Regions from separate parts of the Ligilactobacillus acidipiscis genome, predicted to be linked through region 2. Evidence: predicted binding sites of a transcription regulator. Region 2 holds the regulator's gene; the other holds the start of a gene.
What was found. Region 2 encodes CtsR, which represses protease genes until heat stress. Its sites were predicted from a motif close to TTGGTCAAAAAAGGTCAAANA; they were not measured.
Positions count from the first base shown of each region.

Region 1: a site for CtsR is predicted at 4,226-4,246, ahead of BQ5903_RS04200 (ATP-dependent Clp protease proteolytic subunit). Genes of this name have one in related genera too.

Region 1 is NZ_LT630287.1:934,708-950,272, forward strand. Features, by position in the region: gene sdaAA (L-serine ammonia-lyase, iron-sulfur-dependent, subunit alpha) at 1-376, shown strand, start outside; gene rapZ (RNase adapter RapZ) at 507-1,391, shown strand; gene BQ5903_RS04190 (gluconeogenesis factor YvcK family protein) at 1,388-2,407, shown strand; gene whiA (DNA-binding protein WhiA) at 2,458-3,402, shown strand; gene BQ5903_RS04200 (ATP-dependent Clp protease proteolytic subunit) at 3,556-4,149, opposite strand; tRNA gene BQ5903_RS04205 (tRNA-Arg) at 4,452-4,523, opposite strand; gene rpoN (RNA polymerase factor sigma-54) at 4,612-5,937, shown strand; gene BQ5903_RS04215 (sugar-binding transcriptional regulator) at 6,230-7,258, shown strand; gene gap (type I glyceraldehyde-3-phosphate dehydrogenase) at 7,320-8,333, shown strand; gene BQ5903_RS04225 (phosphoglycerate kinase) at 8,496-9,689, shown strand; gene tpiA (triose-phosphate isomerase) at 9,770-10,525, shown strand; gene ltrA (group II intron reverse transcriptase/maturase) at 11,156-12,541, shown strand; partial or broken gene BQ5903_RS04240 (ISL3 family transposase) at 12,620-13,918, opposite strand; gene secG (preprotein translocase subunit SecG) at 14,244-14,480, shown strand; gene rnr (ribonuclease R) at 14,566-15,565, shown strand, end outside.
Region 2 is NZ_LT630287.1:1,900,667-1,916,231, reverse strand. Features, by position in the region: gene BQ5903_RS08935 (ISL3 family transposase) at 1-1,187, opposite strand, end outside; gene BQ5903_RS08930 (CtsR family transcriptional regulator) at 1,880-2,347, shown strand; gene BQ5903_RS08925 (ATP-dependent Clp protease ATP-binding subunit) at 2,452-4,923, shown strand; gene rpoB (DNA-directed RNA polymerase subunit beta) at 5,231-8,824, shown strand; gene rpoC (DNA-directed RNA polymerase subunit beta') at 8,864-12,529, shown strand; gene ltrA (group II intron reverse transcriptase/maturase) at 13,126-14,511, shown strand; gene BQ5903_RS08905 (prepilin peptidase) at 14,591-15,292, opposite strand; gene rpsL (30S ribosomal protein S12) at 15,534-15,565, shown strand, end outside.

The DNA of each region.
Region 1 (15,565 bases), 970 kb from region 2:
GGCTGAAGTCGGCAGTGCTTCTGCAATGGCTGCCGCTGCTGCAGTTGAAGTTAGTGGTGGGACACCGCAACAGTCTGCGGAGGCTTTTGCATTTTCGTTAAGTAATTTGTTGGGTTTGGTTTGTGATCCGGTTGCAGGTTTGGTTGAAGTACCATGTGTGGATCGAAATGTTGTTGGTGCAGTCAATGCTTTGGCTGCCGCTGATATGGCTTTAGCAGGATTGACTAACACGATCCCAGCTGATGAAGTTATCATGGCAATGAAAGATGTTGGTGAAAGAATGCCGCGAGAACTTCGTGAAACTGGGCTAGGAGGATTGGCTGCAACCCCGACGGGAAATCAAATCAAATTCAATATTTTCGGTATAGAGGCTTAATTTTATCATGCAATTTGTGTTGCCGGGCGAAATACAAAGAAATAATAGTTTAAGAAGTGATTATATTTAATGACACGCCCGGATTGTTGTGGTATTCTAGGAAAGAATGTTTGAAATTGGAGGATCGATAATGAGTGAACAATTTGAACTAGTAATTTTAACAGGGATGAGTGGTGCTGGTAAGACAGTTGCAATGCAAAGTTTTGAAGATTTAGGTTATTTTTGCATTGACAATATGCCACCGACATTGATTCCAAAGTTTTATGAGTTGCTGCAAGATACTGGTAAAATTCAAAAAGTTGCTTTGGGGATCGATTTACGTTCGCGTTCATTTTATGATCAGATCATTGAGATATTGCATAATATTGAGGATCAAAGAGCTGTCAATGTAAAAATTGTTTTTCTTGATGCATCTAATGAAGAACTGGTTTCTCGGTATAAAGAAACCAGACGAGCACATCCTTTAGCTCGTGAAGGTCGGTTGTTAGATGGGATTGCTAAGGAAAGGGAACTACTGGCTGAAATCAAAACGCAGGCGCAGCTGGTGATTGATACAACTAAATTGTCTCCGCGACAGTTGCGTGAAGAAATATTCCATACGTTTGAAAGCGGCAAGGAAACTCCTTTTCATATTGAAGTTTTGTCATTCGGCTTTAAATATGGTTTGCCGATCGATGCCGATATCGTTATGGATGTTCGCTTCCTGCCTAATCCTTATTATGTACCAGAACTAAAGGGTAAAACGGGCTTGGATAAACCTGTTGAGGATTATGTCATGAATTCAATCGGTGCCCAAAGTTTTTACGAACAATTTGCGCACTTACTTGAATCGATCCTTCCAGGTTATGTTAAAGAAGGCAAATCAAGTGTAGTTATCGCGATAGGCTGTACAGGCGGTCAACATCGGTCAGTGGCACTGACTAACTTGATCGGCAAACGGTTAAAGAAAAAATATCCGGTGCGGATCTCACACCGCGACATGAACAAGCGGAAGGAGACTGTTAACCGGTCATGAGTAATTGTAATAGAAATGGTCAGCGCCCTAAAATAGTAGTGATCGGGGGAGGAACTGGCTTGCCGGTCGTATTACATGGACTGCGTAAGAAAAATGCTGATATTACTGCGGTGGTAACTGTGGCTGATGATGGCGGGTCATCTGGCGTGATCAGGGATTATATCAATGTTGTCCCACCTGGAGATATTAGAAATGTTCTAGTAGCTTTGTCTGATATCCCTCAGATTTATAAAGATATTTTTCAATATCGTTTTGATACCAAAGATCAGTTTTTTTCGGGGCATGCGATCGGAAATTTGATTATTGCGGCATTATCAGAGATGAATGGTGATGACATATTTTCCGCCGTGCAAAAGCTGTCACAGATGATGCGTATCGACGGCAAGGTCTATCCGGCAGCCAGCGTTCCCTTGGCTTTGAATGCTGAGTTCAGCGATGGCACTTGTTTGTCTGGAGAAGCCGAGATCACTGCTGCTGAGAAAAATATAAAAAAAGTCTGGGTCACGAGCAATGACGGCTCTAAACCTGAAGCTCGCCCTGAAGTGATCAAAGCCATTATGGAGGCAGATCAGATCGTATTAGGTCCAGGTAGTTTATTCACGAGTATCTTACCCAATTTAATGATCGAAAATGTTGGTCGTGCTGTTTGTGAAACTCAAGCGGAAGTTGTCTATATCTGCAATATTATGACGCAAAAGGGTGAAACTGAGAAGTTTACGGATGCTGATCATGTCCGCGTTTTAAATAATCATTTGGGTGATAACTTCGTGGATACTGTACTGGTAAATACTGAAGAAGTCCCGCAAGATTATATGGATTATCAAAAATATAATGAGATCTTAGACCAGGTCAAATATGACTTTGCCGGCTTGCGCGAGCAAAATTGTCGTGTGATCTCAGATAATTTTTTGAAACTCAGAGATCATGGCGTTTTTCATAATGGAAAAAAAGTCGTTGAAGAGCTGATACGACTGACAGGTCGTCCAAATTCCTGGGTCGTTGATAGATATAACTAAGGTAAATCTGTTAGTCAGTTTATTCACTTTAATGAAGGGAGGTCGGAGTATTGTCTTATGCTAGTGATGTAAAAAAAGAGTTGACTACTTTAGAGGTCAATCATCTTAAAAATGGTAAGGCTGAATTGACGGCATTGATCCGTATGAACGGTGCGTTAAGTTTGATCGATCATCAATTTGTGTTGAGTATTCAAACCGAAAATCCTGCAACTGCACGGAGGATCTATTGGTTGTTAGAAAAATTTTATGGTATCAAGAGTGAATTGATCGTTAGACGTAAAATGAAGTTAAAGAAAAATAATTTATACATTGTTCGTCTGCGCTCCGGCAGCAGCGAGGTTTTACATGACTTGAATATAATTGATGGCTTGCAGATCAAACAAACTGTGAACAATGATTTCTTGACTACGGATGGCCCTGTCCGTTCTTATTTACGCGGTGCCTTTTTAGCAACAGGTTCCGTGAATAATCCCGAAACGAGTCGTTACCACTTGGAAATTTATTCACTCTATGAGGAACATAATGATTCTATTTGCGAAATGATGAATCACTATCATTTGAATGCACGCAAAACTGAACGGCGTAGCGGCTATATCACTTATTTAAAAGAGGGAGAAAAGATTGCTGACTTTTTGTCTTTGATCGGGGCAACAAGTTCAATGCTAAAGTTTGAGGATATTCGCATTATGCGTGATATGCGTAATTCGGTCAACCGGATCGTGAATTGCGAAAATGCTAATATGAACAAAGTTGCTGACGCAGCCACTAAGCAGATCGAAAATATTAAGCTGATCGATGATGTTGTTGGTTTAAACAAGTTGCCGGTTAAATTGCAACAAGTTGCTATTTCTCGGGTTGCCCATCCGGAAGTTAGTTTGAAAGAATTGGGTGACCTAGTGGAAGGCGGTCCGATTTCTAAATCAGGTGTAAATCACCGTCTACGTAAAATAAATGAATATGCTAATAAAATCAAGACCGGAACATTTGCTGATTAAAATGCTTGATCAAAAAGGTATTTTTTCAAATAATGTTCGGTAGTCCATGAGAACTCTATCTTTTAGGTAGGGCTCTTTTTTATGTTTTAAGCCAAAAAAAGAACCATAGCTCACAATGTAGAGTTACAGTTCTTTGTTATTAGAAATTAAAGCTTATTCGGCTTTCTTCTTGTTCTTCATAATACCATCGATCAAACCATATTTAACGGCTTCTTCAGCGGTCATAAAGTTATCACGTTCGGTATCGCGGTTGATCGTTTCGATGTCTTGGCCTGTGCGTTCGGCTAAGATCTTGTTGATCAAGTTACGTGTCTTCGAGATATGCTCAGCAGCGATCTGAATTTCAGTTGATTGACCCTGAGCACCGCCTAATGGCTGATGGATCAATATTTCAGAGTTTGGTAGAGCAAAACGCTTGCCATCAGCACCTGCCGTAGACAAGATAGATGCCATTGAAGCAGCTATGCCCAAGACGATAGTCTGAACATCGGAATTTACGAAATTCATCGTGTCATAAATGGCCAATCCAGCTGAAACAGAGCCACCAGGTGAGTTGATGTACATATAGATGTCTTTTTCAGAGTCCTGTGCATCTAAGAAAAGCAACTGCGCGATCACGGCATTTGCCATGTCATCTGTGACTTCACCAGAAACCATAATGATCCTATCCTTTAAGAGACGAGAATAGATATCATAAGCACGTTCTCCTTGTGGAGACTGTTCAATAACTGTGGGTACTAAATTCATAGTAATAAATACCTCCTGCTCGTTAATTGATTGCATGAAATTCTTTTTTCATGACTTTGATTTATAGTTTACCCTATAGGTCAAAAAAGGTCAAACTTGAAGCATTATTTTTTGTTTAGTGCAGGATTTTAATTTCTTATCGCTTTCGTTAGTGGATATTAATTGGATATATAATGTATAATGATGGATGAAGAAAGGACGATAAGTTGACTATTGGCTTGGCAAAAGTCAAATGTAAGCAAAGAAAAAAGCCTTTGAAATCAAAGGCTTTAAACCGTATGCTACATTAGGTCAAGTATCCATGCGCCAGCAGGGAGTCGAACCCTGATTACAAGAACCGGAATCTTGTGTGCGATCCATTACACTACCGGCGCGTACTTATATATAGTAACTTAAATGTTATTAAATTACAAGATAAATTTATTGAAAACCACTTATTGAATTTTAAAAGGGGAAGTCAGCATGACACTGCAACAAGGACTTGGTCAACAACAAAATCAAATTCAAAAACTGGCAATGACTCAAAGAATGCAGCAGTCAATCAGGATGCTAAAGTTTAGCTCGGATGAGCTCCAGAATTTTTTGAAACAACAGGAACTGGAAAACCCATTTATGGTGATCAATCCGCGAAATTCAAATGCTAGTTCAAATGTCGTCAGCGTTTCTAAGGCGGCCAACAATGAAACGGATTGGACTGAATTCGCAACTTCTAAACAAAGCCGCTCGCTTTTTGACTATCTGCTAGATCAAGTGCATTTGACCATGAGAAAAACTCCTCTGCGGGGGTGGGTCATTTTTTTAGTAAATCATTTAGATTCAAATGGATATTTAGACTTGGATCTAGAGACTTTGGTAAAAAGTGAATTGATCGATAAGGTGATGCTGATCGATGCATTGACGCTTTTGCAAAATTTAGATCCGCCGGGTGTAGGGGCCAGAAACTTACAAGAATGTTTGATCTTGCAAACTAGAAACGACGATTTTGCTCCAAAACATACCGAAGAAATTTTGCAAAATGATTTTTCAGATTTTATTGATCGTCATTGGAAAGCACTGACACAAAAATATGAGATCACTTTGACTCAAGTACAAGATATTTTAGATTATGTCCAAACACTTTCTCCTACTCCCGGTTCAGAGTATAGCCAAGATGAGATCGGGTATATCCAACCAGATCTCGTTTTAAAAGAAGCTGCTGATGACAAGTTAGATGTTAAGGCTACTAAACAGACCTTGCCGAAAGTCGTTTTTAGGGAAAATTATTTTAATGAGATGCTAAAGACTAACGATCCGCAAGTTAAAAAATACGCTGAAGATAAGAAAAAAGAATTTGCAGAGATCTATCGCGATATTGAGCAAAGAGGCTCGACTCTTTTGCGGGGAGGTCGTGAGATAATTAAACGGCAAAAAAATTTTTTACTAGACCCTAAGCAAGCGTTGGTACCTTTGTTGTTACGGGATGTGGCGAATTCTTTACAGTTGCATGAATCGACGATCAGTCGGACTGTAAATGGTAAGTATCTGCAAACGAAACATGGTGTATATGAATTAAAGTATTTCTTCACACAAGCTGTAAATTATAGTACAGAAGGGGCAGTTTTGACTGCAAGTGATGTCAAAGCACGGATAAAGGCCGCAATAATGGCCGAAAATAAGCTTAAACCACTATCGGATCAAAAAATTAGTCAACTTTTGGCAAAAGAGGGACTAGAATTGTCCCGCAGAACAGTTGCAAAATATCGTGAACAGTTAAATATTCCCAGCTCTTCTAAAAGAAAAAAATATTAGTGAAAAATAAAAGTTCACAAATTTCATAGTTGTCTTCACCTTTTCACAATAATAATTCGTATTTTCACAAATATCGTTGATATGGTTGCTGCAATTGAGTATAAAAGCAATAATTTCATGAAAATGAACGAGAAGAGTTTGAAAAAATTGCTTCACAAAACTTGCAATACCTTTATATTGTTGTTATAATTCACTTGTAAATAAGGAAACAGTTTGCTGGATTTTCAGTTTAATTGTGATTCTTATTTAAATAGATTGTTGGACATTATCAGTCCCAGGGGAGAGACGACCGATGAACCGTGAACTCGAGTGGATTCAAACTGTCGTTCCCGATATGATCGATGTCTTAAGTCGCCGGTTTTTGATCTTAAAAAAAATTAAGACAGATCGGCCAGTAGGACGAAGGACTTTAGCTGCTCAACTCAAGTTAAGTGAGCGAGCCCTTCGTACCGAAACTGATTTTTTGAAAGAGCAGGGCCTGATCGATTCAAGCAAATCAGGGATGACTCTTACCGAAAATGGTGCACTGGTCGTTCGTAGTCTGGGTGAATTTATGGATCAGATGCTGACACTACAAGCAACTGAGAAAGAGTTAACTGCCTTATTTGGCGGTATTCGTTGTTTGGTGGTCTTTGGCGATAGTGATGAGGATGAAGCAGTGACGTGTTCGATGGGGCAGACTGTTAATGAGATTTTGCAGGCTTTGTTACCACAAGGGCACAATATAATCGCTGTGATGGGCGGCACAACAATGGCCGCCGTTGCACAGTCGCTGGACTCAGAACTAACAACCGGGCGCGATTTGATGTTCGTTCCTGCTCGTGGCGGGATCGGAGAAAGAGTGGATGTTCAGGCTAACAATATTTCTGCTCAGATGGCCGAAAGAACCAAGGGCCAACATAGAGCACTTTATGTTCCTGAACATGTTAGCGAGAAAACTTATGAGCCGTTATTGCGCGAACCTGCCGTTCGAGAAGTGATCGAGATGATCAGGCAGAGTAATGCGGTGATCCATAGCATCGGTGAGGCGATTCCGATGGCAAAGAGACGTTCGATGTCGCAAACTGCCATTGATTCACTTAAACAGAAAGGTGCTGTCGGTGAAGCATTTGGTTATTTCTTCAATGAAAAAGGAGAAGTGGTCCAAAAGCTTTCCCGAATTGGATTGCAACTAGAGGATCTCGCTTCGATGAAATGTGTTGTTGCCGTGGCCGGCGGATCATCTAAAGGTCATGCGATCGCAGCATATATGAAACTTGCTCCCAGTCAGACATATTTGATTACTGACCAAGGAGCTGCTAACATGATTTTAAAAGGGTAGTGTTTAGCCGCATTACTTTTTAAAATAAATTTTTTATTTCCTAAAGGAGGAAAATTTTAGTATGACTACTAAAGTAGGTATTAATGGCTTTGGCCGTATCGGCCGTTTGGCATTCCGTCGTATTGCTGCAACATCAAAGGACTTGGAAGTTGTTGCAATTAATGATTTAACTTCACCTGCAATGCTCGCTCATTTGTTGAAGTACGATACAGCTCATGGTCAATTTGACGCTGAAGTTTCCGCAACAGACAACGCACTTGTTGTTAATGGCAAGACTATCCCTGTATATGCTGAAGCAGATGCACACAACATTCCTTGGGTTAAGAATGACGGCGTAGAATTAGTACTTGAATCAACAGGTTTCTATACTTCTACAGAAAAAGCAACTGCTCATTTGGATGCAGGCGCAAAACGTGTTCTTGTTTCTGCACCAGCTGGCGACATGAAGACAATCGTTTATGGCGTTAATGATGACACAATGTCAGCAGACGACAAGATCGTTTCAGCTGCTTCATGTACAACAAACTGCTTGGCACCTCTTGCAAAGGCTGTTAACGATGCATTTGGTATCAAAGCAGGTACAATGACAACTGTTCATGCTTACACAGCTACACAGTTATTACAAGATGGTCCTGACAAGAAGGGCAACGTTCGTAACGCTCGTGCTGCTGCTCAAAACACAATTCCTCATTCAACTGGTGCTGCTAAGGCTCTTGGCTTGGTTGTTCCTGAATTGAACGGTAAATTGGATGGACATGCACAACGTGTTCCAGTTATCACAGGTTCATTGACAGAATTAGTAACAACTTTGGACAAAGTTGTAACAGCTGACGAAGTTAACGAAGCAGTTAAGAAAGTTACTGATGGTAACGAATCATTTGGTTACAATGCTGACGGCATCGTTTCTTCAGATATCATCGGTACAACATTTGGTTCAGTCTTTGACCCAACACAAACACAAGTTGTTGGTGATGGTGAAGGCCAAGTTGTTAAGACAGTTGCTTGGTATGACAACGAATCTGGCTTTACAGCTCAAATGATCCGTACACTTGAAAAATTTGCTAGCATGCTTTAATATTCGATTTTAAATTGAATATTACGCCTGTGTGGCGCTAATTAAGGCGGGGGAGGCAAAACTCCTTCCGCTTTTTCTTTGAAATAAGCACGGGAACTAGGGCTAGCTTTTTAAGTATCAGTGCGACTCTTGTTTCCGAGAAAAATCAATGGAGGGTTTTCAATGGCTAAATTAACAGTTTCAGATCTGAAAGATCTTAAAGGAAAAAAAGTCTTGATCCGTGTTGACTTTAATGTCCCTTTGAAAGACAGCAAAATCGGTGATGATAACCGAATGGTAGCTGCACTTCCAACCATTAAATATGTTACTGAAAATGGCGGAAAGGCTATCTTGTTCTCACACCTTGGCCGTGTTAAGAAGGAAGAAGACAAGAAAGAATTAACTCTTCGTCCAGTTGCACAGCATTTGGCTGAATTACTCGACAAACCAGTTACTTTCGTTCCTGTAACACGTGGACCTCAATTAGAAGAAGCAATCGACAAATTATCTGATGGCGATGTTTTGTTAGTTGAAAATACTCGTTTCGAAGATTTAGACGGCAAAAAAGAATCAGGTAACGATCCTGAACTTGGTAAATACTGGGCATCACTTGGTGACGTTTATGTCAACGATGCTTTCGGTACTGCTCACCGTTCACATGCTTCTAACGTTGGTATTGCAAGTAACATGGACCAAGTCGCTGCTGGTTTCTTGTTAGAAAAAGAAATCAAGTTCTTGGGTAATGCTGTGGATGATCCTAAACATCCATTTGTTGCTATCCTGGGTGGTGCTAAAGTTTCAGATAAGATCGGTGTCATCGATCATTTGTTATCAAAAGCTGACAAAGTTGTTATCGGTGGTGGGATGACTTATACATTCTATGCTGCTAAAGGTATCAAGATCGGTAATTCTCTTGTTGAAGAAGATAAGATCGATCTTGCTAAGCAAATTATTGAAAAAGCTGGCGACAAGTTAGTATTACCAGTTGATAATGTTGTTGCACCTGAATTTAAGAATGACGCTCCTAGTGAAGTTGTAGAAGGAGACATTCCTGATGGTGAAATGGCTTTAGATATCGGTCCTAAGTCAATCGAATTGTTCAAGGATACTTTGAAAGATGCTAAGACAGTTGTTTGGAATGGCCCAATGGGTGTATTCGAAATGAGCAACTTTGCTAAAGGTACTCTTGAAGTAGGTAAATTCTTAGGTACTTTAACTGACGCATCTACTATCGTTGGTGGTGGCGATTCGACTGCTGCTGTTAAGGAACTTGGTGTAGGCGACAAGCTTACTCATATTTCTACTGGTGGCGGTGCATCACTTGAATATCTTGAAGGTAAAGAATTACCTGGTATTGCTGCAGTTTCCAACAAATAATCTAGGAAAATAAAAAATTTATTATAATTGCGAGTATTGGTTTTGCCCGCAATTATTTTTTTGAAGGAGAGGTATATTTTATGCGTACACCAATTATCGCAGGTAACTGGAAATTAAACATGAATCCAGAACAAACTGCTGAATTCGTTAAAGCTGTTAAGGATCAACTGCCTACTGACGGCAGCGTTGAAGCTGTGATCGGCGCACCGGCTGTTGACTTGCCTGCATTGCTTGAAAATGCTAAGGGTTCAAGTCTTAAAGTGGCTGCTGAAAACAGTTATTTTGAAGACGAAGGTGCCTTTACTGGTGAAACTTCACCAAAAGTTTTGGCTGAAATGGGCGTTGACTATGTGATCATCGGCCACTCAGAGCGTCGTGAATATTTCCATGAAACAGATGAAGACATCAACAAAAAAGCTCATGCGATCTTCAGAAATGGTCTCACACCTATCATTTGCTGTGGTGAGACTCTTGAAACTCGTGAAGCTGGTAAATATCAAGAATGGGTCGAAGGACAAGTTACAGCTGCTTTGAAAGATTTGACAGCTGACCAAGTTTCTTCTCTTGTTATTGCTTATGAACCAATCTGGGCTATTGGTACTGGCAAAACAGCTAGTTCCGACCAAGCTGAAGAAGTTTGCGCGATCGTTCGGCAAACAGTTGCTAAATTGTATGATCAAACAGTTGCTGATAAAGTTCGCATTCAGTACGGTGGCTCAGTTAAACCTGCTAACGTTAAAGAATTAATGTCTAAAGAAGATATCGATGGCGGTTTAGTCGGTGGTGCTTCATTAGTTCCTGAATCATACTTGCAATTAGTTAACTTCAACAAATAAGCAGTAGATCCTGAAAAAGCTCGTATTTAAGGTTCTTTATCAAGTGGTACTGATGAAATGAATTATTAAAAATAATAAGCAATTGGTCTACTTGGTCAAGCTGCTTGTTCCTGAATGGAATGAGCAGCTTTTTTAGGGACTTTGTCAAATAGTGTTGATGGTCCATAGAACTCTATCTTTATGGTAGGGTTCTTTTTTTACGTGCGCCCGGCATGGGCAGTAACTAGGCGGTGTAAGTCCGCTGTGAGCCGTAGTGGCCGGTATCACGAGTCGAAGACAAGGGTGTCTATCGTGAGGTAGAATCTGAAGGAAGTCCTAGACGAAACATCGAATCGATGAACAAGAAGTGGCTAAAAGGCTGGAAACGGTGGGATGAGATTGCTTAACAAATCGAAGTCCCTGACCACTCGAAACCGTCACAGTAAAGCCAACGGTTTGATGCGAAAGCTACTGCTCTTACCCGGGGAGGTCTGTCATGGTAGTTCTCTCAAGCTGGAAGTTATTTCTGGCAGGAACAGGCTCAATAGTAATGTTGAGTTGTCCATGACAGAAGTCAGCCGAGGCCATAGTAGCCAGTAATGGTGAAGGGCTGAACAACAATAATTTTGATTCATCCTGGAGGTGGAAACAATACGACAATCGCAGAAAACAGAAAATAAAGCTGACTACCTGCGGAGGGTAACCCTGGAAGGGTCAGAGCAAACAGGAGCGCGTAGCGTTGTTTCTGGTGAAAAGAGAACTCAAAATGGCTTATTACGTGAGAAGGTCTTAGACCGGAATAATTTAAATCGGGCCTTTGTCCATGTCAAGCGTAATAAAGGGGCTGGAGGAATTGACGACATGTCCGTTGAGGAACTTGGCCCATACTTGAAAGAGAATAACGTAAAACTAATCGAGGCCTTGCGAACCGAAAGCTATGAACCCCAACCTGTCAAACGAGTTGAGATTCCTAAGCCAGATGGTTCGAAACGTCAGTTAGGAATCCCAACGGTCGTTGACCGTGTGGTTCAACAGGCGTTACAACAGCAACTGTCTCCTATTTTTGAAAAAGTATTCTCAGATAATAGTTATGGTTTTCGACCACACCGCAGTGCACAAAGTGCTGTGAAAAAGGTGGTTGCTTATTATAATCAGGGTTATCACTACGTGGTCGACCTTGATTTAAAGTCCTATTTTGACAATGTGAACCATGATTTACTAATTAAATTTGTTGAAAATTACATTAGTGAGCCATGGGTCTTGCATTTGATTCGTAAGTTCTTGACGAGTGGTGTTATGAATGGTCGATTTTTCGAGAAGTCCGCTAAAGGTACACCGCAAGGTGGCAATATTTCACCATTACTAGCAAATATTTATCTGAACGAGCTGGACAAAGAATTGACCAAAAGAGGACATAAATTTGTACGCTATGCGGATGACTGTAATATCTATGTTAAAAGTAAGCGTGCGGGTGAACGGGTTCTCAAAAGCATCACCCAGTTTTTAGAAAAGGAACTCAAAGTTGAAGTGAATGCAGAAAAGACGCAAGTCGGTTCTCCACTAAGACTGAAGTTTCTAGGTTTTTCGCTGGGTGTGGGACGCAATAGCGCCTACCCGCGTCCTCATCAAAAACCTAAACAGAGAATTAAACAGGAATTGACAAGAATCACCAAGAGAAGCCGAGGCGTCAGCCTTGATAGGATTCTGCATGAAATTAAGCAGAAAATGCAGGGCTGGATCCAATATTATTCCATTGGGAAGATGAAAACCTTTCTCCAACAACTAGACAAATGGTTGCGCTCGCGCATCCGCCAGTATATCTGGAAACAGTGGAAGAATATCGGAACCCGTTATAAAGCATTGATTAAACTAGGCTTGACACCCAAACAGGCGAAAATCTACGTCAATACTCGTAAGGGATACTGGCGCAACGCGCACAGTAAAACACTGTTGATGACCATAACTAATAAAAGACTGGCACAGCGTGGGCTAATAAATCTGTCCAAACTGTACCAGTCTATTCAAGCAAAAGCTTAAGTTGTTGAACCGCCGTATACGGTTCCGTACGTACGGTGGTGTGGGAGGTCGATAGTGTGAACTATCTCCTACCCGATTGTGACTATGAAAATTCAAACTGACATAACTATTCTTTAATTCGATGAGAAGACGTAAACGGAAGTTTTCAAAGTTCCGGAAACCGTAAGCAGTCTTTTTAATGGCTTTGATCTTGTTGTTTGTTCCTTCCACGGGTCCATTAGAAAAGGTCGTCTGAAAGCTGTTCTTGATTTCTTGTAGATGTTTACGCAAGGTACGATTAGTTTTTTTGATGGGCTCAGGCATGCCTGCAGCTGAACGTGTTAGACTTTCTAAGAGCCTTGGATCTCGCTGATGGACAGCTTGTAAAAGTGTTTGATAATAAACGTAAGCTTGTCGCAAAGCGGAGGACATGTTTAATAAACGCTCCACAATATCCTGTTCACATAACTGCATATTACGAAAGTTTCTGCTTTTACGATAGGTTTTAAAATCAAGTTTGGTCGAGTCTTTAGTTAACGATTTCCAATAATGTTTCAAAGCACGTGCGTTGTGCGAACCCTGTCCCGCCTGTTTCATGGTTTGTGTCCGAACTAAGTTTAAGGCCCGATAAGCTTGGGTTACGACATGGAAGCGGTCGGCAATGATCAGCGCTTGCGGAAAGATCTCATGGATCAAGGATCGATAAGGCGAGTACAGATCAACTGTGACCGTTTGGACTGCCCAGCGAGCTTGACGGTCATATTGTAAAAAGTAACTTCGTAAGTATGTATTATGCCGAGAACGCACGATATCTAACGTGCGGCGTGTCGCAATGTCCATGACAATGATACTCATGCCGCTACTAGAAAAGTTGCCCGCTTTAAAGTCGTCAAAAGCGATATTTTGCGGTAAGAAATGATGATTGGGCCTTAAGTAAGTTGAGAGCTCTTGCGCAAAGCGCATCACTGTCATTCCAGAGATCCCAAAATCAGCGGCAATATCTTTTTGTGAGATATTCTGGTCTAATTTAGAAATAGCCTGATATTTAACGGCTTGTGAGATTTGGTCGTTAGCCTTGACGTCCTTGATCTCCGCAAGTTTTGTAATAGTTTTAGGGCAGGCAGCTGAAGCCGGGCAGAGATATTTTTGTTTGCGGATCGAAAAAACATTTGTGATCCCACCCGAAGGCAAACCGAGCATCTCAACGGTTTTAAAACCGTTGTAGCGCATTTTTTGACCACAAACTGGGCAAGCACAAGGATAAGATTGCCGCAAATGGATCTTGCGGACTTTTTTATGTTGGTAAAATCCTGCAGCTATCACTTTATTCTTATATTTTGGATCAAATTCCAGGTGTGAGTCTTTAATTCCCAATAGATCCAGTGTACAATTCTTCATGTAGGACATTCCTTTCAGTGTAGGGATTGTTTCTTTGAGATGAAGTGTGTCTTCATCTCTATTTTTTTATCATAAAACAAAATTGGTACTGAGAGAAGATTTTTCTATCAGTACCAAATATTATAGAACCGTATTTAAACACAGACCAGATCGATTTGGCCCGACTGTTTAGGTACGGGTTTTTTGTATACATCCTAATAAAGTTTTTGCTATAATGACAGTTGAATATAGCCATATTAGTGATACTCTGGTTGTTTTATCGGCTGTTTTGTGCTAAATTAGAATGGATGTAGGTTACACCTAGATAGGTAAGGAGGAAACTTGTTTGTACAATACATTATTGACCCTATTGCTGATCGACTCAGTCTTGATCATCATCGCTGTTTTGATGCAACCAGCAAAGAATGATAATGCTGCTTCGGCATTGTCCGGCGGAGCAACAGACCTATTTAGTAAACAAAAGCCACGTGGTTTTGAAGCTTTTATGCAGAGAGTTACAGTTGTTTTAGGAGTGTTATTTTTCGCTTTGGCGCTGGCTTTGGTATATATTTCTTCACACTAACTTTGAAGTAAACCTCCTGCACAGTATGAAACAGGAGGGTTTTTTGTTTGGTAAAAGTCAAAATTGTTATGATACGGGGATTTAGATGAATAAAGAAAAGATTATTGAAAAATTAACCGAGCTTTTTCAAGCAGAACCAACTAAAAAATTTGCAGTTGGTGAACTGGTTCAAAAACTCGGTATGGAAGGTGCAGGACAGTTTAAGTTTGTTGTTCAGGCACTGACTCAAATGGAACATGATAAGAAAGTAGATTTAGATGATGAAGGCAATTTTTCATTAGCACAAAGTGCTGACTCTGAAAACTTAATGGGAATATTTCATGCAAATGATCGCGGCTACGGTTTTGTAACTGTTGACCCTGAAGAGCCCGATTTTTTCATCAACCCAACGGCAACCCTCTCTGCTTTAAATGGGGATGAAGTCAAAATTGAAAAGATCGGTGATGGAGACCCAACGATCAATAAACGTCCAGAAGGAAAAATCGTTGAGATCTTAAACCATTCCTTGTCTCAGGTGGTTGGTGAATTTCAATCTGCTGAAGATGAAAATTTGCCCGCTGGTATTATTGGGACAGTTCACTTAAAAGACAAGAAGTTGTCTAATTTCAAGTTTTTACTAGAAGATAAAGGACTTCACCCGGTGGCCGGTGAAGTTATTTTGGCAGATATTTCTGCTTATCCAAGTGCGGCATTGCCCGGGATATTGAAGGGTGTAGCCGTCAAAATTTTGGGAAATGTGAATGATCCTGGAATGGATATTTTACAGATCGTTTACGAGCATGAAATTCCACATGAATTTCCCGAAGATGTTATGGATGAAGCAGAGGCTATTCCAGACCATGTTACAGATGAAGAAAAAGCTGGTCGCGAAGATTTAACTGATCAAAATTTAGTTACGATCGATAGTATTGAATCAAAAGACTTGGATGATGCAGTTAATGTTTGGAAGATGGACAATGGCAATTTTCACTTAGGTGTGCACATTGCTGATGTTTCACATTATGTTACTCCGGGCACGGCTTTAAATCGTGAAGCCTTTGAGCGTGGGACATCTGTTTATTTAACAGACCGTGTGATCCCAATGC
Region 2 (15,565 bases):
TAACAGCTACGTTTAAGTTCTTTGATCTTGCGATTGATCCCCTCTAACGGCCCATTAAAGTAGTCATAGAGACAAGCGTTCCTGATCCCTAAGTAGTTCTTTTGAATGGTCCTCATGACGGTATCCATTTCAGTACCATTGGGACGGTAGTTCATAACTAATTGTTGTAAAGTAGCCCGATCGCGGTTGCGAATAAAGGTTAAGATCGTTTGATAGGTCTGATAGTTTTCTGCGAACTGTGGAAAATTCTTGAGTCCCAGATCGACCACATTTTGGGCAGTCGTGTATTCATTTAATCCCCGATAATATTTAACCTGGGAGGTCTCAAGTTGATTTTCAGCTAAGTGGAATAAGCGCCAGTTGCTTTTTAAAACTTTATAGTTGCGGTCGTGGTGGTCGTTGATCCCTTTTAAAACACGCAGCCGTTCATGGTCAAGTGCCCGACCCGCTAACTGAACAATATGGAAACGGTCAAAGACGATCAGGGCGTTAGGAAAAAGACTACGGACGAAAGTCTGATACTGCGCATTCAGATCCATGGTCACCAGTTGAACTTTTTGACGCTCAGAAAGTGTATAAGTATTGGTGAAATACTCGCGGATCGTCTGCGAGAGACGATCTGGCAATAAGGTGACCAAATCATGGGTTTTTGCGTCAATGCAGATAAAAGAAAAGCAGTTCTTAGTTGAACGAAATTCGTCAAAACTGAGAGCTGTCGGCAGCTCTTTGGGCGTTACTAAAGCTCGCTGATCCTTATACAAGATCCGTTGAACCGAGGAAGCTGAGATTCCCACGGTCTGGCTGATCGTTTTGACTGGCAGTGAGTTCTTAGCCAAAGTCGCGATTTCGTGGACTGCTTGGCGGGTGATCGAGTGCCGAGGTGGAGCGAGCTGCGTCTGCGCGCTAAAAGTATGGTGGCAAGTCCGGCACAGATAACGCTGTTTGCGCAAGTTCATGCGGAGCGGTTGTTCACCTAGGCTGGGTAGTCTCATCTTGGTCAGGCGGGTCCCATTCTGAACGATATTCGTGGAACCACAATTAACACAGCGTTCGACGGGGTAAGTCAGCGTAGCTGAAAGCAGTTTTTCGTGAACTCCGGCCTGTGAAAAATCAGTACAAGCTGAAATTTTGATATTTGGGTCTTGGATATTGAGTAAATTTAGGATAGAATCAGTTTGGGACATCATTTATACCTCGCTTTGATTTGGTTTTGTCGCTTTAATCGTAGCATATGAGGACAAATGATGTCCTTTTTTGTACAAAAATAGTGCTGATGAACGCTCATCAACACTAAAAAGTTTAGACCCGTTTTTGACGCCTGTCTTTTTTGTGGCCTAATTTTTGAGAACAGCGAGCAAGGATCTTATTTTGTGCGTTTTAGTTGCAATTTTTTGAACTATGGCCATAATAGAGCATCTGATCAATGTTTTATAGTGAACGATTTGCAGCTGCGGCATGTAATGGATAGCTGTAAGGGACTGAAACATCAAAATGTTAGATAAAGTACCTTGGTTTATGCGCTGAGCGGATCGTATTTTGATAAGTCCTAGGAGTAAGAAAATAAAAACATCAGCGTTAGTGGGGTTAAGAAAAAACGGCCCAAGAAAGACCGTCGTCAAAAGAAATGACAGCTATCGCTAGAGATAAATATAATAAAATAAGTTAGCTTTGTTTCCATGGGTTACTCGCTTTGATTAGTGGTAGTTTAAACAACTCAAAGAAAATACTTGCGGTCAGATCATTATAAGGAGTACAATTTGTCAGCGTGATTTGAAAGATATTTAAACAAATATGGCATTATCTTTGCAATTTGACCATGTTTCCATATATAATAATAGTCAATATTAGTCAAAGTTGGATAATAAGGAATGTGGTTTAAATGCAAAATCGCAACATATCCGATATTATTGAGAAGTATCTCAAAAGTATTTTAGCCGATTCGCAAAAAATAGAGATCAAGCGTTCTGAGATCGCGGAGCAATTTGATGTTGTTCCTTCTCAAATCAACTATGTTATCAAAACGAGGTTTACGATCCAAAATGGATATTTAGTTGAGAGTAAACGCGGTGGCGGCGGATACATTCGGATCGCAAAAGTCAATTTGATCGACGACACCGATGTTTTGGACCAACTGATCGATCTTATCGGAGAAAGTATTACTTCTGGTAAAGCTTTGCAGATCATACAAAGTCTTTACGAGGATAAGTTTTTGACACAAAAAGAAGCAAACCTAGTATTAGCGACTATGGATCGGACGACTTTAGATTTTGCCGATAAACGTTTGGAAAACGCGGTTCGTGCACGGATCTTAGTTAGTGTTTTAAATCGCTTAAGGTGTGCAGATTGATTTGTATCTTGTGATCGTAAAAAATAGCTTAAGTAAAGAAGTCTTCTTTTTTAAAGAAAAGAATTTTTGCTTTAAAAAACCTGACTATATAAGGGGGACTTGAAATGAATGAATCATATACTCCTAGTGCTAAAAGAGTTTTAGAACTCGCACAAGTCAATGCAAATGGCTTTAGGCATCAGGCCATCGGTACGGAACACTTGTTGCTGGCCCTCGTTTCTGAAGAACAGGGGATCGCCCATAAAGTTCTGGCACAATTCGTGATCACGCCCACTGATATCAAGGAAGAAATTGAACGCTTGACAGGTTATGGCACTTTGAAAAGACAAGCACCAGACAATTACTTGCCATATTCACCTAAAGCAAAGAAAATCTTGACTCGTGCCGTTGCTCAAGCAGAATTGTTAAATTCCGAAAAGATCGGGACAGAGCATATTTTATTGGCTTTACTTGAAGATGACGATATTTTGTCATCACGGATCTTGGATAGCTTAAATATCGACATTAAGCGGATCAGACAAACAGTTTTCAGACAGTTGGGGATCAGCCAGACTCAAGTTCGCAGAAATGCGAAGAAAAAAGACAAGGTCGAAGGAACACCTACCTTGGATGGTTTGGCTCGTAACCTAAATGAAATGGCTGAAAATGGTCAGATCGATCCTGTTATCGGCCGACAAAAAGAGGTCACCCGTGTGATCCAGATTTTAAGCCGACGGACTAAAAATAACCCAGTTTTACTGGGGGAGCCAGGTGTTGGTAAAACGGCTATTGCTGAAGGCTTTGCCCAAGAAATCATTAATGATAATGTGCCGGTAGAGCTTACCAACAAACGGGTCATGATGCTCGATATGGGCTCATTAGTTGCTGGAACTAAGTATCGTGGTGAGTTTGAAGATCGACTGAAAAAAATTTTGGATGAAGTTTACCATGACGGCAATGTCATCTTGTTTATCGATGAAATGCATACCTTGATCGGTGCCGGCGGTGCTGAAGGTGCGATCGATGCTTCTAATATCTTGAAACCTGCCTTAGCTCGTGGTGAAATGCAAGTCATTGGAGCCACGACTTTGGATGAATATCAGAAATATGTTGAATCAGACGCTGCTTTGGAGAGACGATTTGCAACGATCATTGTTGATGAACCAACTCCAGAAGAAACAGTTGATATTTTAAAAGGCTTGCGTCCGAAGTATGAAAAGCATCACCAGTTGAAATTATCTGATGAAGCTTTGCAGGCCGCAGTTAAGATGAGTGATCGCTATATTACTAACCATTTCTTGCCGGATAAAGCCATCGATTTGATGGATGAATCTGCTGCTCGAGTTCATATTGCAGCATCTGGCGGCCAACAAAAACTAGCTCGGGCCTCGCATAAGTTAAAAGATGCCAAGGCCGCTAAAGAACAAGCTTTAGTTGATGAAGAATTCGAGGATGCTGCAAAGTACCGTAAACAGGAATTAAAGTGGAAAGAAAAGCTGGCTAAGTTAGAGGCACAAGAAGAAGGACAAGACGGTCATTACACTAAGGAAGTTGGCGAGGAAGATGTTGCTAACGTTGTTTCTGAGTGGACCGGTGTCCCGGTTACTCAGTTAACTAAGAGTGAAAGTGATCGGTTAGTCAATCTGGAAAATATCTTGCACAAACGTGTCATCGGTCAAAATGAAGCAATTGCTGCTATTTCTAAGGCCATTAGGCGTGCTCGCAGCGGCTTAGGCGACCCGACTCGTCCGATCGGTTCGTTTATGTTCTTGGGGCCGACTGGTGTCGGTAAGACTGAATTGGCTAAGGCGTTGGCCGGGGCAATGTTTGGTGATGAAGACAATATGGTCCGGATCGATATGAGTGAATACATGGAGAAATATTCAACCAGTCGTCTGATTGGTGCTCCTCCGGGCTATGTTGGCTATGATGAGGGTGGACAGCTTTCTGAAAAGGTCAGAAATAAGCCGTATTCAGTTGTTTTACTCGATGAAGTTGAAAAAGCTCACCCTGATGTTTTCAACATCTTGCTGCAAGTTTTAGATGATGGTTTCTTAACAGATTCCAAGGGACGCAAGGTCGATTTTAGAAATACGATCATCATCATGACATCTAACTTAGGTGCCACTGATATCCGTGATAAAAAGGAAGTTGGTTTTGGTGCCAAGGCCACTACTGATGAATATCAGGCAATGTCTGATAAGATCAAGGGTCGTTTGAAACAATCTTTCAGACCGGAATTCTTGAACCGAATCGACGAGGTTGTTATTTTCCATTCCTTGGATAAACAACAATTGCATGAAATTGTCAAGTTGATGACCCATGACGTGATCGAACGGATCAAGGAGCAAAATATCAAGCTCAAGATCACACCAGCAGCCATTGACGTTGTTGCTAAGGCAGGATTTGATCCAGAGTATGGTGCGCGTCCAATCAGAAGAGCTGTTCAAAGTGAAATTGAAGACCGATTAAGTGAGTCTTTGCTAGAAGGCAAGATCACGCCGGGGTCAACTGTAACGATCGGTGCTCAAAAGGGCAAGATCTCTTTGAAGGTCAAAGAACAAGAAACAAAAGAACCTGTCACCCAAAGCAAATAGCTTTTGTTCCGGTGATTGACCCTTTGGATCTCAACAGCTTTTAGAGTATTTAGGCTTGACAAAGTTGAAATACTTGGTATAATTAACAATTGCAAAAACTGTGAATTTAGCTATCGGCTGTGATATATTGTCCATGGTTGATAGAGAAATAGCAAAAATAGTGATGTCCATTTTTAGCGACGATCTGTTTTTGCTTTTTTTTGCTTAAAATCACGAAATTTTTTGCATTAGTTGAATTTGTAAATAAAATGTAACATTAGTCTTTTCAGTTTAGTCAGATACTGAATTCACAGAAATATTTTGAGAGGTGAACAATTTGGCAGGACACTTGGTAAAATACGGCAAAAACCGTGTGCGTAGAAGTTATTCCCGCATTAAGGAAGTTCTTGATCTGCCTAACTTGGTCGAGATCCAAACTAATTCCTATAAATGGTTCTTAGATGAAGGTTTACGGGAAATGTTTGAAGACATTATGCCGATCGATGACTTCCAGGGTAAGCTTTCCATGGAATTTGTCGATTATCAACTTTTAGAACCAAAGTATACCGTTGATGAGGCACGTGAACATGATGCTAACTATTCTGCACCACTGCACGTTACTTTGCGTTTGATCAACCATGAAACAGATGAAATCAAATCACAAGACGTGTTCTTCGGTGATTTTCCTTTAATGACTAGGGAAGGAACATTTATTATCAATGGGGCAGAACGTGTTATCGTTTCACAATTAGTTCGTTCCCCTGGTGTGTATTTTAATTCTGAGCTGGATAAGAATGGCCGGACCAACTATGGGACTACAGTCATTCCTAACCGTGGTGCTTGGTTGGAATATGAAACAGACGCTAAGAATATCTCATATGTTCGGATCGACCGGACACGTAAGATCCCGATGACTGAACTGATCCGTGCTTTAGGTTATGGTTCTGACAGTGAGATCTTGGATATGATGGGCGAAACAGATAGTTTAATGTTCACCTTAGAAAAAGACGTGCATAAGAATCCTGAAGATTCTCGAGTTGAAGAATCACTGAAGGATATCTATGAACGGCTGCGTCCTGGTGAACCTAAGACGGCTGATTCTTCCAGAAGTTTGTTAACTGCACGTTTCTTTGATCCTAAACGTTATGACCTAGCTGCTGTTGGTCGTTATAAGATCAATAAAAAATTAGACTTGAAGACTCGTTTACTGAACTCAGTAGTTGCTGAAACCTTGGCTGACCCTGATACGGGTGAGATCATCGTCAACAAAGACGAAACGATCGATAAACGAGTAATGGACAAATTAGCACCTTACTTGAAACGCGATGACTTTAAGATGGTCACTTTCCAACCTTCTGATGATGGTGTAGTTCAAGAACCAATGAAATTGCAGATCATTAAGGTTTATTCGAAAAATGACCCAGAACGTGTCGTTAATATTATGGGTAATGGTAATGTTGATTTGAAATACAAGCATATTACTCCAGCCGACATCATCGCTTCCATGAACTACTTCTTCAACTTGCAAGAAGGCTACGGTTCAACTGATGATATCGATCACTTGGGTAACCGACGGATCCGTTCTGTTGGTGAATTATTGCAAAATCAGTTCCGGATCGGTTTATCCCGGATGGAACGTGTTGTTCGTGAAAGAATGTCGATCCAAGATACTTCCACAGTGACACCGCAACAATTGATCAATATTCGTCCAGTTGTGGCTTCGATCAAAGAATTCTTTGGTAGTTCACAGCTGTCACAGTTCATGGACCAGACTAACCCATTGGGTGAATTAACGCATAAGCGTCGTTTATCTGCCTTGGGACCTGGTGGTTTGACTCGTGATCGTGCCGGATATGAAGTTCGTGACGTTCACTATACTCACTATGGCCGGATGTGCCCGATCGAAACTCCTGAAGGTCCTAACATTGGACTGATCAACAGTTTGGCATCGTACGCCCGTGTTAATAAGTATGGTTTCGTTGAAACTCCGTACCGTCGTGTATCTTGGGATACGCATAAAGTTACCCAAAAGATCGACTACTTGGCTGCTGACGAAGAAGATCCATACGTAGTTGCTCAGGCTAACACTCCGTTGAACGATGATGGTTCATTTGTCAATGACATCGTTATGGCCCGTAAAGAAGAAGAAAACATGGAAATCAGCATCGATAAGGTCGATTACATGGATGTTTCTCCTAAGCAGGTTGTTGCAGTTGCTACGGCATGTATTCCTTTCTTGGAAAACGATGACTCTAACCGTGCTTTGATGGGTGCCAACATGCAGCGTCAGGCTGTGCCGTTGCTGCAGCCGCATTCTCCGTTAGTCGGAACTGGTATTGAATACAAGGCTGCTCATGATTCTGGTGATGCTTTGATCGCCGATCATGATGGGGTAGTTGAATATGTTGATGCTAAAGAGATCCGTGTTCGTCTAGAAGACGGTTCGCTCGACAAATATAAATTAATGAAATTCCGCCGTTCAAATGGTGGTAAAAACTATAACCAAACTCCGATCGTCCATGTTGGTGAAGAGGTCGAGGCAGATTCTGTCTTAGCCGATGGTCCTTCGATGGAACAAGGGGAATTAGCTTTGGGACAAAACCCATTGATTGCCTTTATGACTTGGGATGGCTATAACTTTGAAGATGCGATCGCTATTAGTGAACGCTTAGTTAAAGATGATGTTTACACTTCGATCCATATTGAAGAACATGAATCTGAAGCACGTGACACCAAACTGGGACCTGAAGAAATTACTCGTGAGATCCCGAACGTCGGTGAAGATGCTTTGAAAGATCTTGATGAATTTGGGATCGTCCGCATTGGTGCTGAAGTGCAAGACGGTGACATTTTGGTTGGTAAGGTTACTCCTAAGGGTGTGACTGAATTATCAGCTGAAGAACGTTTGCTGCATGCTATCTTCGGTGAAAAAGCCCGTGAAGTTCGTGATACTTCACTCCATGTTCCTCATGGTGGTGGCGGTATCGTTCAAGATGTCAAGATCTTTACTCGTCAAAACGGCGATGAACTCTCGCCTGGTGTTAACCAAATGGTCCGCGTTTATATCGCTCAGAAGCGTAAACTTCAAGTTGGTGATAAGATGGCCGGACGTCATGGTAACAAGGGTACTGTTTCCGTTGTTATCCCAGAAGAAGATATGCCATTCATGCCTGATGGAACACCGATCGACATTATGTTGTCGCCAATGGGTGTTCCTTCCCGGATGAATATTGGTCAGGTTTTGGACTTGCACTTGGGAATGGCTGCCCGTAAGTTAGGTATCCATGTTGCTTCACCTGTTTTTGATGGTGCAACTGACGATGACATTTGGGCTGCTTTGAAAGAAGCCGGCTTGCCTAACGATGGTAAGAGCATCTTGTACGATGGCCGGACAGGTGAACCGTTTGATAATCGGATCGCCGTTGGTGTTATGTACTACATGAAGTTAGCTCATATGGTCGACGATAAGATCCATGCTCGTTCAATTGGACCATATTCACTAGTTACGCAACAACCATTAGGTGGTAAAGCACAGTTTGGTGGGCAGCGTTTCGGTGAAATGGAAGTTTGGGCTTTGGAAGCTTACGGTGCTGCTTATACACTGCAAGAAATCTTGACCTACAAGTCTGATGACGTCACCGGACGTGTCCGGACTTATGAAGCCATCGTCAAAGGTGAACCGATCCCTCAACCAGGAGTACCGGAATCATTCCGCGTACTTGTTAAGGAATTACAAGCTCTGGGCTTAGACATGAAAGTGCTCGATAGCGACAAGCAAGAAATCGAATTACGTGAAATGGACGACGATGATGATGAAGTCGTCAACGTAGACGCTTTGAACAAGTATGCTAAAGAACAAGCTGATAAAAAGGCTGAAGAGGCACAAGAAAGTAAAGATTCAGAGACTGAACAAAAATCTTAAGAACAATAAATTCAACATTAAAAAAGGGAGGTCGGTCCTTTGATCGATGTCAACAAATTCGATAGTATGCAGATCGGTTTGGCTTCGTCTGATAAGATCAGAAGCTGGTCATATGGGGAAGTTAAAAAACCAGAAACTATCAACTATCGGACTCTGAAACCTGAAAAAGACGGTTTGTTTGATGAACGTATTTTTGGACCCACAAAAGACTGGGAATGTGCTTGTGGGAAATATAAGCGGATCCGTTATAAAGGGATCGTTTGTGATCGTTGCGGCGTCGAAGTTACTCGTTCTAAAGTACGACGTGAACGGATGGGCCACATCGAGCTTGCTGCTCCTGTAACTCACATTTGGTACTTTAAAGGGATCCCTAGCCGGATGGGTCTTGTCTTAGACATGAGCCCTCGTGCTTTGGAAGAAATTATCTATTTTGCTTCATACGTTGTAACAGAACCTGGTGACACTCCGCTTGAGAAAAAGCAGTTGATGACTGAACGTGAGTATCGTGAGAAACGTGAAGAATACGGTAATGGCTTTAAGGCTGACATGGGTGCCGAAGCAATTCGGACACTGTTAAAAGACGTTGACCTTGAAAAAGAATGTGCAGAGTTAAAAGATGAATTACGTGAGGCTACTGGTCAGAAACGTACTCGTGCTGTTCGTCGTTTGGATATCTTGGAAGCCTTCTTGAACTCTGGCAATGAACCAGAGTGGATGGTCATGGAAGCAATCCCGGTCATCCCGCCGGATCTGCGGCCAATGGTTCAGTTGGAAGGCGGACGTTTCGCCACATCCGATCTGAATGACCTTTATCGTCGTGTGATCAACCGAAACAATCGTTTGAAACGTTTGTTGGACTTAAATGCTCCTGGCATTATTGTTCAAAATGAAAAACGGATGTTGCAAGAAGCTGTCGATGCCTTGATCGATAATGGCCGTCGGGGTCGTCCGGTGGCTGGTCCTGGTAATCGTCCATTGAAGTCACTTTCACATATGCTGAAAGGTAAGCAAGGACGTTTCCGTCAGAACTTGTTAGGTAAGCGTGTCGATTATTCTGGTCGTTCCGTTATTGATGTTGGTCCTAAATTACGTTTGAATCAAATGGGTATTCCGCATGAAATGGCTTTGGAACTGTTCAAACCATTCATGATGAAAGAATTGGTCAAACGCGAAATGGCTTCAAACATCAAGAATGCTAAGCGTAAGATCGATCGTCGTGATGAAGATATCTGGGATGTTTTGGAAGATGTTATCAAAGAACATCCGGTTTTGTTGAACCGTGCCCCTACATTGCACCGTTTAGGTATCCAGGCTTTCGAACCAGTTTTGGTCGATGGTAAAGCGATGCGTTTGCATCCTTTAGCTTGTGAAGCCTACAATGCCGACTTTGACGGTGACCAGATGGCTATTCACGTTCCTTTGTCCGATGAAGCTCAGGCTGAAGCTCGTTTGTTAATGCTTGCTGCTCACCATATCTTGGCACCAAAAGATGGGAAACCTATCATTTCACCATCACAGGATATGACGATCGGTAACTATTACATTACGATCGAAGGATCCAAGCGTGAAGGCGAAGGGATGATCTTCAAGGATGTTAACGAAGTCAGGACTGCATATCAGAACAACTATGTTCATTTGCATACTCGGATCGGTTTACAGGCATCATCCTTGGCACAAAAAGGGACACCATTCACTGACTGGCAAAAAGAACGGATCTTAGTCACCAGTGTTGGTAAGGCGTTCTTTAACGAGATCTTACCTGCTGATTTCATTTACTTGAATGAACCAACTGAAGATAACTTGATCGATCAGACACCAGACAAGTATTTCTTAGAACCAGGTCAAGACATCCATGAATATTTGCGTGATGCAGAATTGGTCAAGCCTTTCAAATCTGGCTTCTTGTCAGATATCATTGCCCAAGTCTATCAAGACTACAAGGTAACTGAAACTTCTGAATTACTTGACCGGATGAAAGATCTTGGTTATGCAGAATCTACTAAGTCTGGTTTGACAGTCGGTGTTTCTGATGTGACTGACTTGAAAGAGAAACCTGCTATCATTGAAAAAGCCCATAAAGACGTGGCTACTGTTGGTAAACAGTTCCGTCGTGGTTTGATCACTGATGACGAACGTTATAACCGAGTTATCTCGATTTGGAACAAGGCTAAAGACGACATCCAAGAAAAGCTGGTTGCTAACATGGATCCGTCTAACCCTATCCAAATGATGAGTGATTCCGGTGCCCGTGGTAATATCTCTAACTTTACTCAGTTAGCTGGAATGCGTGGCTTGATGGCTTCTCCTTCTGGTAAAACAATGGAGTTGCCAGTTATTTCAAACTTCCGTGAAGGTCTTTCCGTTTTGGAAATGTTTATTTCTTCTCACGGTGCTCGTAAGGGTATGACTGATACGGCTTTGAAGACTGCTAACTCTGGTTACTTGACTCGTCGTTTAGTCGATGTTGCTCAGGACGTTATTATCCGTGAAGATGATTGCGGTACTGATCGCGGCTTAGATGTTACTGCTATCCGCGAAGGCAATGAAATGATCGAACCGTTATATGACCGGATCTTAGGCCGCTTTACTATGAAGACTGTTTATGATCCGCAAACGGGGGATGTTATCGTCCCTGGTGACACATTCATCAATGAAGAACTTGCACAAAAGATCATCGATGCAGGTGTTGAACTTGTTACGATCAGAACTGCTTTCACATGTAATACACGTCACGGTGTTTGTCGTAAATGTTACGGACGTAACTTAGCGACAGGAGATCCTGTTGAAGTCGGTGAAGCTGTTGGTACAGTTGCTGCTCAGTCTATCGGTGAGCCAGGTACTCAGTTGACTATGCGTACTTTCCATACCGGTGGTGTTGCCGGCGGTGATATTACTCAAGGTCTTCCTCGTGTGCAAGAATTGTTTGAAGCACGTAATCCTAAAGGTCGTGCTGTGATCACTGAAGTTACTGGTGTGATCGATTCGATCGAGGAAAATCCGGCTGACCGGACTAAAGAAGTTACAGTCAAGGGTGAAACAGATACAAGAACTTACAGTTTACCGTTTACTGCTGTTTTACGTGTTGCTGAAGGTGATCAGATCCACCGCGGTGACCCATTGACAGTTGGTTCGATCGATCCTAAGGAATTGATCAAAGTTCGTGATGTTTTGTCAACCGAAAACTATATCTTGGCTGAAGTTCAAAAAGTTTACCGTATGCAAGGTGTTGATATCTCCGATAAGCATATCGAAGTTATGACACGGCAGATGTTACAGAAGGTTCGTGTCATGGACCCAGGTGACACTGACTTATTGCCAGGAAACTTGATGGATATTAAGGACTTCTCTGCTCGTAACGTTAAAACACTGATCAATGGCGGTATCCCAGCCACTTCACGTCCTGTTTTACTTGGTATTACGAAAGCTGCTTTGGAAACAAATAGTTTCTTGTCAGCTGCTTCCTTCCAGGAAACAACACGTGTCTTGACTGATGCTGCTATCCGCGGTAAGAATGACCCATTGGTAGGTTTGAAGGAAAATGTTATCATTGGTAAGATCATTCCTGCTGGTACTGGTATGGCTAGATACCGTAACATTGAACCAGAAGAAAAAAGTAGTGTTTCCGACAGCGTTTATTCGATTTCAGATGTTGCTAAGAAATTAAACATCGAAGAAAATAATGAATTGCCATCGGATCATCAATAAAAGCTGAGTATGACTTGGCTAAAAAAGAGTTCTAGACTTTGGGCTAGAGCTCTTTTTTTTGGTTCTTTATCAAGTGGTACTGATGAAATGAATTATTAAAAATAATAAGCAATTGGTCTACTTGGTCAAGCTGCTTGTTCCTGAATGGAATGAGCAGCTTTTTTAAGGTGCGCCCGGCATGGGCAGTAACTAGGCGGTGTAAGTCCGCTGTGAGCCGTAGTGGCCGGTATCACGAGTCGAAGACAAGGGTGTCTATCGTGAGGTAGAATCTGAAGGAAGTCCTAGACGAAACATCGAATCGATGAACAAGAAGTGGCTAAAAGGCTGGAAACGGTGGGATGAGATTGCCTAACAAATCGAAGTCCCTGACCACTCGAAACCGTCACAGTAAAGCCAACGGTTTGATGCGAAAGCTACTGCTCTTACCCGGGGAGGTCTGTCATGGTAGTTCTCTCAAGCTGGAAGTTATTTCTGGCAGGAACAGGCTCAATAGTAATGTTGAGTTGTCCATGACAGAAGTCAGCCGAGGCCATAGTAGCCAGTAATGGTGAAGGGCTGAACAACAATAATTTTGATTCATCCTGGAGGTGGAAGCAATGCGACAATCGCAGAAAACAGAAAATAAAGCTGACTGCCTGCGAAGGGTAGCCCTGGAAGGGCGAGAGAAAACAGGAGCGCGTAGTATTGTTTCTGGTGAACAGAGAATTCAGAATGGCTTATTACGTGAGAAGATTTTAGACCGTAACAATTTAAATACGGCCTACCAACATGTCAAACGTAATAAAGGAGCTGGAGGAATCGACGGCATGACTGTTGAAGAACTCGGTCCTTACTTGAAAGAAAATAACACCAAGTTGGTGGAAGAGTTGCGCTCTGAAAGCTATCAGCCTCAGCCGGTCAGGCGAGTAGAAATCCCTAAGCCGGACGGCTCAAAGCGCAAGCTGGGAATCCCAACGGTCGCCGACCGTGTGGTTCAACAAGCCGTGGCACAACAGTTGATACCAATCTTTGAACAGGTATTTTCCGACAATAGTTATGGTTTTCGCCCACACCGCAGTGCACAAAGTGCTGTGAAAAAGGTGGTTGCTTATTATAATCAGGGTTATCACTACGTGGTCGACCTTGATTTAAAGTCATATTTTGACAATGTGAACCATGATTTACTAATTAAATTTGTTGAAAATTACATTAGTGAGCCATGGGTCTTGCATTTGATTCGTAAGTTCTTGACGAGTGGTGTGATGAATGGTCAACTTTTCGAAGAGTCCGTTAAAGGTACACCGCAAGGTGGCAATATTTCACCATTACTGGCAAATATTTATCTGAACGAGCTGGACAAAGAATTGACCAGAAGAGAACATAAATTTGTACGCTATGCGGATGACTGTAATATCTATGTTAAAAGTAAGCGTGCGGGTGAACGGGTTCTCAAAAGCATCACCCAGTTTTTAGAAAAGGAACTCAAAGTTGAAGTGAATGCAGAAAAGACGCAAGTCGGTTCTCCACTAAGACTGAAGTTTCTAGGTTTTTCTCTGGGTGTGGGACGCAATAGCGCCTACCCGCGTCCTCATCAAAAACCTAAACAGAGAATTAAACAGGAATTGACAAGAATCACCAAGAGAAGCCGAGGCGTCAGCCTTGATAGGATTCTGCATGAAATTAAGCAGAAAATGCAGGGCTGGATCCAATATTATTCCATTGGGAAGATGAAAACCTTTCTCCAACAACTAGACAAATGGTTGCGCTCGCGCATCCGCCAGTATATCTGGAAACAGTGGAAGAATATCGGAACCCGTTATAAAGCATTGATTAAACTAGGCTTGACACCCAAACAGGCGAAAATCTACGTCAATACTCGTAAGGGATACTGGCGCAACGCGCACAGTAAAACACTGTTGATGACCATAACTAATAAAAGACTGGCACAGCGTGGGCTAATAAATCTGTCCAAACTGTACCAGTCTATTCAAGCAAAAGCTTAAGTTGTTGAACCGCCGTATACGGTTCCGTACGTACGGTGGTGTGGGAGGTCGATAGTGTGAACTATCTCCTACCCGATCTTCAAATCAAGCCTAAAAAGGTTAAAATTACAAACCCAGCGGTTAAACAAGGAAGAAAAGCATGGGGAGTGTGTCGACCTTGCCGGTAAAAGTTTAGCAAAAATAAAGTGGTCGCAACTAACAGTATGTAACAACCAAGTTCGAAACCATAGATCAACATTAAAACTAACAGGCAAAAAGTATCAGCCTGTCCTAACTTATTCATTTTTTCAAAAGTAAAGCATAATAAGAAGAAAAGCAGCAATTGGAGCCAAGAAGCTGTGCATGAAAGATATATTTGAGGCAGGGCCTGCAATAATATTAGCAAACTGCCGAAATACAGCAGGCGACTAGAGACATGCATAGTATAATGATCTTCGAGAGCTAAAAGTAATAACCAGATCTGTAGGCAAGTTGCCAGCAAAAAAGCCTGACGAGTCAGACTGTGGTAACTGATGAAAATAAATAATGATCCGTAGATCAATTCAAGGACAAAACTTAGCAGAGGTATCTTGTGCCCGCAAAAAGCACAACGTCCCTTTTGCAAAAGCCATCCCAGTATGGGGACTAACTGCCACCACTTTAATTGCCGGCGACAGTGGTCGCAAAATGAGCGGGGCGTCAGTATTGAAATTTTGTTTTGATAGCGAAAAGCTGTGCAGACAGTAAAGGATGCCAGACTGGCACCGCAACAAAAAATTAAAAAGTTTAGCAATTTGATCACCTCATTAAAAGATACGCAAAAAACTGCAGAATTTGTTTGACAAGTAACAGAAAATGATGGTACCCTAGTAAAGGTGCTTTATGTGAACAGTTCTCTTGGTCTTGCCAAGATCGTGCTGGCTGTGAACAAGTTAGCGCAAGTATGACATTACGTCTGGCGACGTTTATTTTTATGAACAAAAATGAAACTCCTGGATGTGTGGACTTAAAATTATCGAAAACAAGGAAGGAGGAAGTTTTAGATGCCAACAATTAACCAGTTAATTCGTAAAGG